2 regions of the Claveliimonas bilis genome follow, and region 2 is predicted to be linked to the other one. Evidence: predicted binding sites of a transcription regulator. Region 2 holds the regulator's gene; the other holds the start of a gene.

Region 1 (7,902 bases), 1.2 Mb from region 2:
TTTCGCTGGATTTGCTTCTTTTGGTATCGGCTGTGCCACACAGGTAAACGCGATTGCCAATATCGTGGAAGAAAACGTTGGTGTTCCGGGATGGATCGTTGGTATTGTAATTGCTGTTCTTACTGCGATTGTTATTTTCGGCGGTATTAAGAGTATTGCAAGCGTGTGTGAGAAGCTGGTTCCATTTATGGCAATCTTTTATGTGCTGGGATGTATTATTATTCTTGGCTTCAATTATGACTATATTATTCCGGCAATCAAGACAATCTGTACACTGGCCTTTACTCCGGGAGCAGCGGCAGGCGGACTTGTAGGAACAGGTATTATGGCTGCAATGCGTTTTGGTATTGCGAGAGGTCTTTTCTCCAATGAATCTGGTATGGGTTCTGCTCCTATCGCGGCGGCAGCAGCACAGACAAGAAATCCGGTTCGTCAGGCGCTGGTATCTTCCACAGGTACTTTCTGGGATACAGTAGTTGTATGTCTGATGTCCGGTCTTGTAATTGTAACTTCTGTTATGAAGAATCCAAACATTAATGCGGATGAGATCGAGGACGGTGGAGTTTTAACTACATTAGCATTCCAGCAGATTCCGTATCTTGGACCGATCATTCTGACACTCGGCATTATCTGTTTCGCATACTCAACAGTTCTTGGATGGGCATATTACGGAGAACGTGCAGTAGAATACTTTGCAGGTAAAAAAGTACTTATCGGATATCGTATCCTTTATGTTGCTGTAGCAGCAATCGCTCCGGTTGTCGCACTTGACGTTGTATGGGCACTGGCAGATATCCTGAATGCTTTGATGGCTGTACCTAACTTGATCGCAGTTCTTCTGTTGTCAAATGTCATTGCCAGTGAAACGAAGAAGTACATTAATGATCTGGATGCCTGGGATGAAACCCCTGTTCCGGTTATCGATGACTGATAAAATAATTTTAAACGGAAAATGTCTTGACAAAATGATCTGAGAGAGGTAAAGTAATATCCATCAGATACATATAAGCAAAACCGATGAGAAAGAGAAGTAGATTATCATTGTAAGGTGAAAGAGAGCGGCAGATGGTGGAAGTGCTGTACCGGACGGATAGTTGAATGGACTTTCGAGGGCGGCCTGAAAACCGGGAATGGTGAGTATGGTTTGTCGGGAACCGAACCCGTTATCAATCAGGAGTGTATGTTAGTACATGAGAAAAGTGGACGCTTCGTCAATTTGAGTGGTACCGCGATAATAAAGTTTATTACCGCCTCAAACCTTTGGTTTGGGGCGGTTTTTTATTTGACAGGAAACCTCGTTCCCCATGAAATAAAACGCTTGGCGGGATGCGCATTTGCACGAAGAAGAAGTTCATTTCACGATTTTCTCTCCTAACAACAGCAAAGAATCAAAAAGGAAAAGGAGAACAAAACAATGAAAAGAAGAACAGTAGCAGTATTATTAACAGCAGTAATGACGATGGCAATGACGGCAGGATGCGCAGGCAGCTCCGGATCATCAGATTCCGGAAGTGGAGAAGAGAGCTATACCATTGGTATTTCACAGTTTGCAGAGCACGGCTCTTTGGATAACTGCCGGGAAGGATTCTTACAGGGCTTGGAAGAGGAAGGAATCGTTGAAGGAGAAAATCTTACGGTGGACTACAAAAATGCAGCGGCAGATATGGGGACGGCAAGTCAGATATCCGATACTTTCGTTTCTGACAAGGTGGATATGATATGCGCCATTGCAACGCCTACTGCTCAGAGCGCATACAATGCAGCAATGGATACAGATATTCCGGTTATTTATACAGCAGTAACAGATCCGGTGGCGGCAGAACTTGCAGATGAAGAAGGAAATCCGGTAGGAAATGTGACAGGAACATCTGACGAACTGCCGATTAAAGCACAGCTTGAGATGATCCGGACTATGCTCCCTGATGGCCAGAAGATCGGCATCATGTATACTACAAGTGAGGCCAACTCTATTTCAGCGCTGGAAACATATAAAGAACTTGCAGGAGATTACGATTTTGAGATTGTGGAAAAAGGGATCACGGCAACAGCGGATATTTCTCTTGCGGCAGATGATTTATTAAGCCAGGTAGACTGCATTACAAATCTGACAGACAATACAGTGGTTGCGTCCCTGCCGACTATTCTGGAAAAGGCGAATGAAAAGGGAATCCCGATTTTCGGAAGCGAGATCGAGCAGGTAAAGATCGGCTGCCTTGCAGCAGAAGGATTGGATTATATTGCGCTTGGAAAGCAGACAGGACAGATGGCGGCAAAGGTGCTCAAAGGAGAGGCAGAGGCGTCAGAACTTCCTTATGAAACGATTACAGAGCCCGGATTTTACGTAAATACAAAGGTAGCGGAAAATCTTGGAATTACTGTACCGGAGGAGCTGGCAGGAACAGCAGTAGAAAGCTTTGATACGATCTCTGAGGCAGAGGCGGAATAAAGAGACGTATCTGCAGAGGAAATAACAGAAGGTGAGGCATGATTCATGGATTTTGTTGTAACTATTTTTGAGCAGGGGTTGATATATGGCATACTTGCTCTTGGGGTTTATATCACATACAAGATACTGGATTTTCCGGATCTTACGGTAGATGGAAGCTTTCCGCTTGGCGGAGCGGTGACCGCTCTTCTTATTACAAAGGGGATAAATCCTTATCTCTCTCTTTTAGCAGCCTTTCTGGCAGGAGCTTTGGCAGGGGTCTGCACCGGGCTGATCCATGTGAAGGGGAAAGTAAGAGATTTGTTATCGGGAATTATTATGATGACGGCTCTTTGGACTATCAATTTGTATATAGCGGGAACTTCCAATGTACCGTTGTTTTCCCAGGACAGTATCTTTAAAAATGACTGGATCCAGGGAATCATGCCGGAAGCCCTGCAAAGCTATATAACGCTGATCCTGGCTCTTGTTCTGGCAGCGATCAGCAAGATCCTTCTGGATCTTTATTTGAAAACAAAGTCCGGCTATCTTCTGCGGGCGGTGGGTGACAATGATGTGTTGGTAACTTCTCTGGCCAAGGATCAGGGCAATGTGAAAATCGTAGGCCTTGCCATCGCCAATGGCCTTGTAGCTCTGGCGGGAAGCGCATTCTGCCAGGAGGAGAGAGTGTTTGAGATTTCAATGGGAACCGGGGCGATCGTGATCGGATTGGCGAGTGTTATTATCGGAACAAGTATCTTTAAAAAGCTTACTGTTATGAAGGCTACTACAGCTGTTTTGATCGGCTCTGTCATATATAAAGCCTGTGTGGCTGTCGCTATCCGCAACTTTGAACCACAGGCAATGAAATTGATCACAGCAGTTTTATTCCTGGTAATTTTGATTATCAGTATGGAAAGAAGAAAGAAGGTGAAACCGGATGCTGGAACTCAAAGACATTCATAAATACTATAATCCCGGTACAGTCAATGAAATGTGTCTGTTCCACGGGTTTAACCTGTCCATAGAAGAAGGAGAATTTGTCTCCGTAATCGGGAGCAACGGTTCCGGAAAAACGTCTATGCTGAATATTATCTGCGGAAGCATTCCGGTAGAGGCCGGCCAGATTTTTATGAACGGCTCTGACATTACTAAAGAGAAAGAATACAAACGAAACCGAAGGATCGGAAGGGTGTATCAGAATCCTGCCATGGGGACCTGTCCTTCCATGACGATTCTGGAGAATATGGCATTGGCGGATAATAAAGGAAAGGTGTATGGATTCGGACGGGGGACCAATAAGGCGAGAATTTCCTATTATAAAGAACTTTTAAGCCAGCTGGGACTTGGTTTGGAGGATAAGCTGGATATTAAGGTGGGAGCGCTGTCCGGAGGCCAGAGACAGGCGATGGCTCTTTTGATGTCTACGATGACTCCTATAGAATTTCTTATTCTGGATGAACATACGGCGGCTCTGGATCCTAAGACGGCAGAGCTGATCATGGAGCTGACAGACAAAATCGTAAAAGAGAAGAAACTGACTACGATCATGGTAACTCACAATCTCCGCTATGCGGTAGAGTATGGAGACCGTCTTTTGATGATGCATCAGGGCGAGGCTGTACTTGACCTGAAAGGTGAGGAAAAAAAGGCGATGTCTGTAGATGAAATATTGAAGCAGTTTAACGAAATCAGCATAGAATGCGGCAACTAGAGAATCATCCAAAATTAAGAACCCGTCAGGGTTCTTTTTTTGTGAAAAATTTCAGGCCGTATACCGTTGACGGAACATAGGACAGGTGATAAACTTAATAAAGCAAATTTATACACTATATAGTGAATAAAAAAGATGAATGATACTAAATATAGAGAGCGACGAAGTGGAGGAGACTGGCATCATATGGTAAAAAAAGATGTAAAAGTAATCAAAAAAGACGGGACGAAGGAAGCGTTTAATGTACAGAAGGTAGTGGTTGCAGTAAATAAGTCAGCCTATCGTGCCCTTATCAAATTTACAGATGAAGAACTGGGGTTTATCTGCAAATTTGTAGAAGAAAAAGTGGACGACATGGACATCACGGAAATTCCCATTGCGGAAATGCATAACGTGGTGGAGGGCGCGTTGGAGAAAGTGAACCCGGTGGTGGCAAAAAGCTATCGCGATTATCGTAACTACAAGCAGGATTTTGTGCAGATGCTGGATGATGTATATAAGAAAAGCCAGTCTATCATGTACATCGGAGACAAGGAAAACAGCAATACGGACAGCGCTCTTGTGTCCACCAAAAGAAGTCTGATCTTTAATGAACTGAACAAAGAACTTTATAAGAAATTTTTCCTGACAGTGGAGGAGATTCAGGCGATCCGTGACGGATATATTTATATCCATGATATGTCTGCAAGAAGAGATACTATGAACTGCTGTCTTTTCGATGTGAAATCAGTGCTGACAGGAGGCTTTGAGATGGGAAATCTCTGGTATAATGAGCCTAAGACGTTGGACACTGCGTTTGATGTGATCGGCGATATTGTTCTAAGTGCGGCAAGCCAGCAGTACGGCGGTTTTACTGTGCCGAGTGTAGATGAGATCCTGGAACCATTTGCAGAGAAATCCCACAAAAAGCTGATCCGAAAATACCGTGATCTGGGACTGGATGAAGAAACTGTGCAGAAGGTAGCATGGGCAGATCTGGAAAAGGAGATGGAACAGGGATTCCAGGGATGGGAATACAAGTTTAATTCCGTTTCATCCAGCAGGGGAGACTATCCTTTTATCACAGTGACAGCCGGAACAGTACCGAGCAAATACGGCAAGCTGGTGACAATGAAAATGCTGGAAGTCAGGAAGAACGGACAGGGGAAGGAAGGACATAAAAAGCCTGTCCTTTTCCCGAAGATCGTTTTCCTGTATGATGAGAATCTTCACGGACCGGGAGGCCCGATGGAAGATGTCTTTGAGGCGGGAATCGACTGTTCCGCTAAAACCATGTACCCGGATTGGCTAAGCCTTACCGGAGATGGGTATGTGGCGGGGATTTATAAGAAATATGGAAAGATCATAAGTCCTATGGGATGCCGCGCATTTTTGTCTCCGTGGTATGAAAGAGGCGGAATGGAGCCGGCAGACGAAAACGATCAGCCGGTATTTGTGGGACGGTTCAATATCGGAGCGATCAGCCTACATCTGCCTATGATCTATGCAAAGGCAAAACAGGAGAGCAAAGACTTTTATCAGGTGCTGGACTATTATCTGAATCTGATCCGCCAGCTTCACTTGAGAACCTATGATTATCTGGGCGAGATGAAAGCATCCACCAATCCTCTGGCTTACTGTGAAGGAGGATTTTACGGCGGACATCTTGGACTTTACGATAAGATCAAACCTCTTTTGAAGTCTGCTACAGCATCCTTTGGGATTACGGCTCTGAATGAACTTCAGCAGCTTCATAATAAGAAGTCTCTGGTAGAGGACGGAGAGTTTGCCCTGGAGACACTTCGCTATATTAATGAGAAGATTGCAGAATTTAAAAAGGAAGATGGAAGGCTCTATGCCATTTACGGAACTCCGGCAGAAAATCTGTGCGGCGTTCAGGTGCAACAGTTCCGCAAGAAGTATGGGATCATTGAAAACGTGTCGGACAGAGAGTATGTGAGCAACAGTTTCCATTGCCATGTCAGCGAGGATATTACTCCCATTCAGAAACAGGACCTGGAGGGAAGATTCTGGGATTTAAGCAACGGCGGAAAGATCCAGTATGTGAAATATCCGGTTAATTATAATAAAGAAGCGATCAAATCCTTGGTGCGGCGCGCTATGGCAAAAGGATACTACGAGGGAGTCAACCTTTCCCTTGCTTACTGTGATGATTGCGGACATGAGGAGCTTTCTATGGATGTATGTCCGGTATGCGGCAGTAAAAATCTGACGAAGATCGACCGTATGAACGGTTACCTTTCCTATTCCAGAGTGAAGGGAGATACCAGACTGAATGAGGCGAAAATGGCCGAAATTGCAGAAAGGAAAAGTATGTAGGAATGAGATATCATAATATTACGAAAGACGATATGCTCAATGGGGACGGACTTAGGGTAGTATTATGGGTGGCAGGATGTGCTCATGGCTGTCCGGGCTGCCATAATCCCATTACATGGGATCCGGAAGGAGGACTTCCTTTTGACGAGGAGGCAAAGCAGGAGATTTTCGATGAACTTGATAAGGACTATGTAAGCGGCATTACATTTTCCGGCGGAGATCCTCTTCATGAAGCGAATGTCCGGCAGGTCACTGCGCTGGCAAAAGAGATACGGGAAAAATATCCGAACAAAACAATCTGGCTTTATACAGGAAGTCTCTGGAAGGAAGTAAAGGATCTGGAGATTGCAAAGTATCTGGATGTTCTTGTAGATGGAGAATTTCAGGAAGAGAAAAAGGACAATACCCTTCACTGGAAAGGGAGCGCAAATCAGATGGTGATCGATGTGCCAAAAACACTGCAGATAGGAGAAATTGTTTTACATGATTAAGAGAATTGCTAAATTTCATAAAGTAAGCCTGGAACAGTTTACAGAAGGATGGAAGGATACGTTTGGTGAGACAGATAAGGAGAAGATCCGCGAAATATATGAGGAAATAAAGCTTCCGAAGAGAGCGACATCAGGATCAGCGGGTTATGATTTTTTTGCACCCGTTTCTCTGACGATCGCACCGGGTGAAACTGTAAAGATTCCTACCGGGATCCGCGTGGAAATGGAAGAGAACTGGGTGCTGAAATGCTATCCGAGAAGCGGACTTGGTTTTAAATACCGGCTTCAGTTGAATAATACCGTTGGGATCATAGACAGTGATTATTTTTACTCTGATAATGAAGGCCATATTTTTTCCAAGATCACAAATGATACAAACGAAGGGAAAACCATTGAAATAGCGGCCGGGACAGGATTTATGCAGGGGATTTTTGTAGAATACGGCATTACAGTCGACGATGACGCAGATGCGGTGCGAAACGGAGGGTTCGGCAGTACAACCGGGAAATAGAAGTTAAAAGGAGGCAGGGTGAAAATTACCCTGTCTCTTTTTGCATATTTCCGGCAGATCAGGGCAAATTAAACATATCGTATAAGGATATGGAGGAAATAAGATTATGCCGGATACAAGAATTGTGACTGCCTCAGTAAAGGAGAATGTCGCATATATGAATCAGATCCTGCCGATTCAGGACAGTTTTGATCTGATACAACGAGATCTTATGATTGGAGGAAGGGAAGCTGCCTTTTTCTTTATTGACGGATTTATGAAAGACGAGGCGATGCTGAAGATTATGGATTCCTTTCTTGGAGTGACGAAGGAGAATATGCCTGCAAGTGCCACAGGATTTGTAAAACAGCATGTGCCTTATGTAGAAGTTGATATCATAGGAGAATTTGATCAGGTGTTCCGAAATCTTCTGTCAGGAACTACCTGTCTTTTTATTGACGGC
Region 2 (7,902 bases):
TTTCTCCACCGCCTGAAGCACCGTTTTTATCTCTCCGCCGCCGGTGATCATGCGAAAAAGCTCTCTGTCCCTTGTGTCCATGCTGATATTGATTCCGTCCACTCCGGCTTCTTTCAAAGCCTCCAGATGTTCGGCAAGAAGGATCCCGTTTGTTGTCAGCGTCACAGTCTCAATACCGGGAACTTCCTTAAGACGTCTGATAAGTCCGGCACAGCCTTTTCTTACGAGGGGTTCGCCGCCTGTCACTTTAATGTGCCGGATTCCCAGCCTGGCCGCACACTGAACAACCATTATAATTTCTTCATAAGTGAGGATTTCAGCCATGGAAACCGTCTTAATTCCTTCCGGCATACAGTACCGGCAGCGCAGATTGCATCTGTCCGTAATAGATATCCTCAAATAATTGATCTCTCTGCCATATTGATCCTGCATATTTCATCCTCCCTTCCTCTGAAAATTTGCCATCCTGCCTAACGACATTCTATCACATAATTTTCATTTTTCCAGAATCCCGGCACATTTTTCTTTCCTCCCTTGCAGAAAGAAAACAAAGCCTATATAATAGCAGCGTCAGTGTACACCGGTACCGTTTTTATTGATAAGGAGATTTGATCCATGATTTTAAGAGAATATCAGCCTTCTGATTTAAAAGAAATTTTAGAATTGTTTTATCATACCGTTCACTCTGTAAATGCCAAAGACTATACTCCGCAGCAGCTGGATGCCTGGACAGGCGGCACTGCTTCTTTCGAAGCCTGGAATACTTCTCTTTTGGAGCATAAAACATTTGTGGCTGCTGAAGGCGGTACCATTATCGGATTCGGAGACATAGATAAAAAGGGGTACCTGGACAGACTGTATATCCACAAAGATTTCCAGCGCCGTGGCATTGCCTCCACTATCTGTGATGCTCTGGAATCTGCCGTCCAGGTACCCCTTATTACGACCCACGCTTCCATCACCGCCCGTCCTTTTTTTGAAAAACGTGGTTACCGCGTGGTAAAGGAGCAGACGGTGATGCGCATGGGTGTTTCACTTACAAATTATCTTATGGAGAAAGACTTCGGCGATTGATCCGGTAAACAGCAAGTCCCAGAGGTACCGTCAGGGCAAGCACCGGATAAAACATCTGAATGCTCACTTTTCCATACAGCACTCCTCCAAGCATAGGCCCAAGAGACATTCCCAGATCCAGTCCAATATAATACGTACTGTTTGCCAGCCCTCTTTTTCCTTCTCCGGCAAGAAGAATGGCCTTTGACTGACAGGCTGAACACATCATCCCATAACCGCCCGCCATAAAAGCCGCCGCCATCGCCAGTGCGTTCATAGCGCCGTAAATTCCCATTCCGGAACCAATCTTTTCTTTCGGGAGCAGCGTGTACATCCAGGTGGAAATACAGACAGAGCAAAGGGAAAAACCTATTCCATTTACAATTCTGGCTGCCACAATAAAAAGAGGCGACTGTGCGGCTGCGTATCCCACACTGGCCGCTGTCATTAATACTGCACCAATAAAAGACAGCTTATATTTACTGATTTTATCAGTAAGATTTCCAACAAAAGGGCGGCAAAAAAGGGAACAAATATTCATGAGTCCTCCGATCACTCCCATCAAGGCCGCACTTGCGCCCAAATTTTCCGAAAATCCTGTAATAAGAGGCGTCACAAGCATAGGACTTGCAAAATAAAAAAATCCCGAAATCAAAATCAGGATTCTGTCTCTCGTAACTATGTTCTGTTTCAAAAAAATACTCTCCCTTCCCGGCATATCTTGCCTTTCACATCAATACGCAAAGAAAGACGCAGCCTAAACCGCATCACTTCTTTGCACACTGCCATGTTCCCTTAAAATCATTCAAAATTCTTTTCAATCAACGCACAGTATTCCTGAAATGCAGCTTCCTCCGCAAACACAGACTGGAGCGCATCTCTTATTCCTTTGTAATACCAGCCGATCATCTTTTTATCTTTCATGCGAAAACGGTTCCAAAGGTCTTCCCCGACTTTAGGGTAATCCCTGTCAATGTCTCTCATATTTGACAGTTTATCTGCCAGAGCGATCATCTGCACCTCTCTTGGGGCCTGTCCGATTGAATGGATGGTTGCGCTTTTCCTTTCCATCCATGTCTTTGATTTATCTTCGCTCTCCCCCAGCACCATACCGGCTACTCTGGGGGAAAATTCCAGCGCCAGGACATCTGCCGTGACCCCCTCACAATCCTCTATGGTATCATGCAGCACTGCAGCGCTGATAATTTCTTCATCCTTCGTCATTCCTGCCACGATTTCTCCCACTTCAATCGGATGGACGATATAAGGACGTCTTGTGCCTTTCCTTAGCTGTCCCTCATGCGCCTTTGTCGCAAATTGAATTGCCCGCTCTATCATATTCATACCTCTTTTTCATCCTCTGAATCCACTTTACATGCCTACATCATAGCACCTGTACTGATAAATAGCAACGCATAAATGACCTGCAATCAGATGAATTTCCCGTCAAAATGTGTTACTATGTTATATATTGGACAGCAGATCCTTCTGCTGCCCTTCTGATTTTTTCAAAAAGGAGCTGTCATATGAAAACATACACTTCTTCTGCCGAACATTTTGTGTTGATTACCGGGGCTTCCCGCGGCATCGGAAGAGCATGCGCCCTTCTTTTTGCCCGTATGGGATGGCATATTTTTCTCAACTGCCGCCGCTCTTTCCTGGAGCTTCAGGAAGTAGAAAAGAAGATCCAAAGCGAAACTCCCGGAAGCTGCACGATTCTCCCCGGTGATGTGGGGAACCCCGAAGATGTGCGGCAGATTTTTGATGCAATTTATCAGATATGTCCCTGCCTGGATGTTCTCATCAACAACGCCGGCATCGCCCACATCGGGCTTCTCACGGATATGACTGATCAGCAGTGGCAGGATATTATCAACACAAATCTTTCTTCTGTATTTTATTGCTGCCGCAGTGCCGTTCCCCCTATGATAACAAGAAAACAGGGTCGGATCATCAATATTTCTTCCATGTGGGGAACCAGCGGCGCTTCCTGCGAAGCTGCCTATTCCGCTTCCAAATCAGGAGTGCACGGTCTGACACGGGCGCTGGCAAAAGAGCTGGCCCCCAGCAACATTCAGGTAAACGCTGTCGCATGCGGCGTCATTGATACTGCCATGAACAGCCAGTTGGACGCCAGGGAACGGCAGGCGCTGGAAGAAGATATCCCTTCCGGCAGATTCGGCCGCCCTGAAGAAGTCGCCCGGCTTGTCTGGGATCTTTCCCAAGCTCCCGATTATCTCACCGGACAGATCATAGGAATAGACGGAGGGTATATCTGATGATATACCCTCCCTTTTCTTCTCTTTATTTTACCAGCCTCTGGATCTTTTTACTCTCCTCTGTGCCTGCAGCACCGAGAAGCTCAAAAAGCAGGGCTTCATATGTTGTCAGCACAGCTCCTTCCTCCTGTGCGCGCAGAATCGCCATCTCTTTGTCTGTATCTTTTCTGCTGGAAATGCAGTCTGTCACAAGAACCGGAATATATCCGTGCGCGCGCAGATCGATCAAAGTCTGCAGCACACAAATATGGGCCTCTATTCCGCACAGGATAATATATTTCTTCTCCTGTATGGACGGACATTCTTTTAGAACATCTTCATAAGCGCTGAAGCGGATCTTCTCCACAAATTCCTCTGTCCGGGCAGCCTCCCTGATCTCCTTTACAGTCGTACCCAGCCCCCTGGTATACTGCTGGGTCAGAAATACAGGCACATCCAAAGTGCAAAGTCCTGCAAGAAGGATCGATGAATTTTCGATGAGACCTTCTTTTCCCGACATTGCCGGAACCAGTTTTTCCTGGTAATCAATTACAATTGCTGCTGTATGTTCGCGTTCTATTTTCATATCTACTCCATCTCCAATACAACCGGGCAGTGATCCGAGCCCATGATATCCGTCAATATTTCCGCACTTTTCAAACGGTTTTCCAGGCATGCAGACACACAGAAATAGTCAATGCGCCACCCTGCATTCTTCTCTCTTGCTTTAAACCGGTAGGACCACCAGGAATAAATACCCTCCTGATCCGGATAAAAATAACGGAAGGTATCAATGAATCCTGCATCCAGAAGGGCGGTAAATTTCTCCCTCTCCTCGTCAGTAAAACCTGCATTCTTTCGGTTTGTCTTAGGATTTTTCAGATCGATCTCCTTATGAGCCACATTCAGATCTCCACAGAAAACAACCGGCTTTTTCTCTTCCAGCTTCTTCAGATAAGCCAGGAAATCTTCTTCCCAATGCATCCGATACGGCAGCCTGGCCAGCTCATTCTGTGAATTGGGAGTATATACCGTAATAAAATAGTAGTCAGGAAACTCCAGAGTGATTACCCGGCCTTCCTGATCGTGCTCTTCTATTCCGATTCCATAGGATACAGAAATGGGTTCCTCCCTGGTAAATACCGCTGTGCCGGAATACCCCTTCTTCACCGCATAGTTCCAATACTGGTGATATCCCGGTGTTTCAAGGACAAGCTGTCCCTCCTGCATTTTTGTCTCCTGTATACAGAAAATATCTGCGTCCGCTTCTTTAAAAAAATCCATGAAGCCTTTCTGCACACACGCGCGGATCCCATTTACATTCCATGAAACAAATTTCATCTTTTGTTCTCCCTTCTGTCGTATCTGCCTGTGGCAGGCGGCAGTTAATAATATACTTTTCTTAAAAACAATCCCCTGGCCGGAGCAAGGAATCCGGCAAGACTTCTGTCCTCCGCTGCGATCACTACCGGAAGCTTGGATGCATCTCTCCTGCCTGTCCCCACTTCCAGCAGCGTTCCTGTCAGGATCCGCACCATATGATACAAAAATCCCGAACCATAGTAGGTAATCCGCACCTTTTCTCCGGAACGTACGATCTTGATATTATAAATTTTACGTACGGTATCATTTGTATCTTTATTATCTGTAAAACTGACAAAATTCTTGACACCGATCAGATATTTTGTCGCATCTCTCATTGCCTCTATATCCAGTTTTTCGGGATAATGATAACAATATCTGCGGGAAAATACATCCGGCTTCTCCCTGCAGTCAATATAGTATTCATACTTTTTTCCCTTTGCGCTTTTTCGGGCGTGGAAATTGTTTTTCACCAGCTCTACTTTCAAGATACGGATATCTTCCGGCAGATAGCGATTCAGAGATTCCTTCAATTCTTCCGGATCGTAGAGTCCTGACAACTTTACACTGGCCACCTGTCCTCTGGCGTGTACGCCGCTGTCTGTCCTCCCGGATCCGTCCACCTGAACCCGGTATCCCACAATTTTTCCAAGGCTCCACTCTATGATATACTGGATCGTATTGTCTGTGGTCGCCTGCCGCTGCCATCCCTGGTAACGGCTGCCGTCATAGGCAATCGTCAGCTTATAGTTTCTCATATCACTCACCCAATCTATCTGAATTTCCATTGAAATTTTTATAACAAAAGAAGAAGCCATTTCATGCTTCTTCTTTTATCTTATCACTTTCCCCGGGGATACGCAATTCATTTCTTAAGCATTTCCCCGATCCAGAATTTTCTTTATTTCATCCATGAATGTGTTGACATCTTTAAATTCACGATATACGGAAGCGAATCTGACATAGGCCACTTCATCCAGTTTTTTCAGCTCATCCATTACGATCTCTCCAATCGTGCTGCTGGGAATTTCTTTTTCCTCAAGGCTGAAAATTTCTGTTTCAATGTGATCGATACATTTCTGTATCTCTTCTGCTGAAACCGGCCGTTTATAGCAGGCACGAAGTACTCCCGATTCTATTTTCCCGCGGTTATACTGCTCTCTGTTATTATCCTTCTTAATGATGATCAGAGGGATCGTTTCGACTTTTTCATATGTAGTGAACCGTTTTCCGCAGACGTCGCAGGAACGTCTTCTGCGAATGGAATTTCCGTCCTCCGCCGGTCTGGAATCGATCACTCTGGTATCCGGATGGCTGCAATATGGGCATTTCATCTTGGCTTACGTCCTTTCTTCTGATTATATCTCCAGTATATAACCCCCGAATAGAAATTGTCAATTTTTTTACTTTTGTCTGTGGTGTTTTTCTTCATGTACTTCTACCAGAATAATATCCGGACCGATTTTCTGGATGCAGCAAAACGGAATTACATATTCCCCGCCGTCTCCAAACCATCCGCACAATTTCCCCCCTTTGGGGACAATAATGGATTCTATACATCCGCTGCATTCATCAAAGACAAGATCCGCCACATACCCTAACTTTCTGCAGTCGCATGCATTGATCACTTCCTTTTGCTGAAAGTCGCAAAGCCGCATTTTATCACCTCTTCTGCTATTTTATGCAAAAAAGGCAAATAGGTGTTAAGGCGCCATCACTTTTTCACTTTTAAAGGCACGGGCAATACAAGCTGTAAGTACTCCTCCTACAACCAGTGTTTCCGCCAGCGTTACTATATACTGCATCACCGTAATGTCTTTTGCCAGGATTCCCTGCAGCGCCAGTGCACTGTTGTAGATCGGAATGTAATACCTGGAAGGATCCGGCGTTCCGGTCTGGAACATAGTGAGAAGTCCGATTACAAGGACAAGCATATAAACCGGCGTAATATAGCTGGTTGCCTCTTTTGTTGTCTTCGCAAATACGGAAATAAGCGCTACAATAGCTGCATATAAAAATGCGATTGCAACAAGGAGAAGAGCCAGCATAACCGTCTGTTCCACATCCATCTGCAGATTCAGGCTTCCGCCGCTTGTTCCTGTCATGGATCTCATCATCAGCGGCATGCAGATAACCATTACTGCTACATAGATCAGGGAAGAAATCCCCGATATTACCATAAGGGCAAATACTTTTCCAAGTACAATAGAAGTCCGCTTGATAGGAGCGACCAAAAGGCTCGCCATAGTTCCCCGCTCTTTTTCACCGGCAATCATATCTGCACCGATTCCCATAGCTCCTGCAAACAGCAGTATTGTAATAAAGTAAGGAAGCATCAGCCCAAGGGCTTTTCCGCTTGCTTTATCCTCATCCTGTATTTCCATCCTGTCATTGTCTGAATTTACGGTGAATACTATAGTTGCCTCCGCATTTCCCATTCTTCCTGCCAGAAGCACCTGACGGTAAGCTTCCAGAGTTCCTCCTGAAATCTCCTGGTAAGCCTGTGCGGAATAATCTTCTGATGGATTATAGTAAGTCTTGATCTGTGGAATCTCATCTCCCGACTCGTACTGACTGATCGCAGAATCAAAATTTTCCGGAAATTCAATAATTAGATCGGCCGTTCCCTGCAGGATTTCATCTTCTGCCTGCTTTCTTTGTCCGTCATTTTTCACCTCTTTCAGATCGTAATCATACTCGCCTGACTCTAAAAACACCTGAAAAGTTTCCGGCTGATTCTGAATATAGACAATTTCCTGATGTTCTTCCAGATCCTCTTCCATATTCTCTGCAAGATTACTGATGATCGTAAGAATCACTACCATGATAAGAACCGGCAGCAGAAAGACAGAAAATACCATTTTCCGGTCTTTAAAAATTCTCGCCATCTCTTTTCCGAAAATCTGTTTTATGCCGTTCATCTACATCTCCCCCTTCCCTGCTGCTGTATACAATTGAAAGAACGCGTCTTCAAGATCATGGGCTCCCGTGCAGGAAAGGAGTTCATGAAGCGTCCCCTCCGCTTCTTTCTTTCCATCAATGATCATGCCGATGCGGTCACAAAGCTTTTCTGCTTCTGACATAATATGCGTAGAAATGATCACTAATTTTCCTTCTTCCTTCAATTTCTTCAGATAATCTGTCACGCCTCTGGCAGTCACAATATCAAGACCGTTTGTAGGCTCGTCAAAAATAACGATATCCGGATCATGTACCAGACTTACTGCAA

Evidence for each region. The regulator NrdR, encoded in region 2, represses ribonucleotide reductase genes. The targets are predictions, from matches to a motif close to CACAANATNTTGTG.
Region 1: the regulator NrdR is predicted to act here: its motif matches at 4,251-4,264, upstream of nrdD (anaerobic ribonucleoside-triphosphate reductase).

The regions. Positions count from the first base shown of each region.
Region 1 is NZ_AP027742.1:2,101,915-2,109,816, reverse strand. Features, by position in the region: gene R2J37_RS10310 (alanine/glycine:cation symporter family protein) at 1-931, shown strand, start outside; T-box leader at 1,009-1,258, shown strand; gene R2J37_RS10305 (ABC transporter substrate-binding protein) at 1,415-2,446, shown strand; gene R2J37_RS10300 (ABC transporter permease) at 2,492-3,391, shown strand; gene R2J37_RS10295 (ABC transporter ATP-binding protein) at 3,366-4,139, shown strand; gene nrdD (anaerobic ribonucleoside-triphosphate reductase) at 4,326-6,458, shown strand; gene nrdG (anaerobic ribonucleoside-triphosphate reductase activating protein) at 6,461-6,949, shown strand; gene R2J37_RS10280 (dCTP deaminase/dUTPase family protein) at 6,945-7,460, shown strand; gene R2J37_RS10275 (spore germination protein) at 7,567-7,902, shown strand, end outside.
Region 2 is NZ_AP027742.1:945,832-953,733, reverse strand. Features, by position in the region: gene moaA (GTP 3',8-cyclase MoaA) at 1-432, opposite strand, end outside; gene R2J37_RS04620 (GNAT family N-acetyltransferase) at 616-1,074, shown strand; gene R2J37_RS04615 (MFS transporter) at 1,049-1,747, opposite strand; gene R2J37_RS04610 (HD domain-containing protein) at 1,855-2,391, opposite strand; gene ymfI (elongation factor P 5-aminopentanone reductase) at 2,580-3,332, shown strand; gene R2J37_RS04600 (isochorismatase family protein) at 3,358-3,897, opposite strand; gene xth (exodeoxyribonuclease III) at 3,900-4,652, opposite strand; gene truA (tRNA pseudouridine(38-40) synthase TruA) at 4,697-5,431, opposite strand; gene nrdR (transcriptional regulator NrdR) at 5,546-6,007, opposite strand; gene R2J37_RS04580 (PRC-barrel domain-containing protein) at 6,077-6,331, opposite strand; gene R2J37_RS04575 (ABC transporter permease) at 6,377-7,594, opposite strand; gene R2J37_RS04570 (ABC transporter ATP-binding protein) at 7,595-7,902, opposite strand, start outside.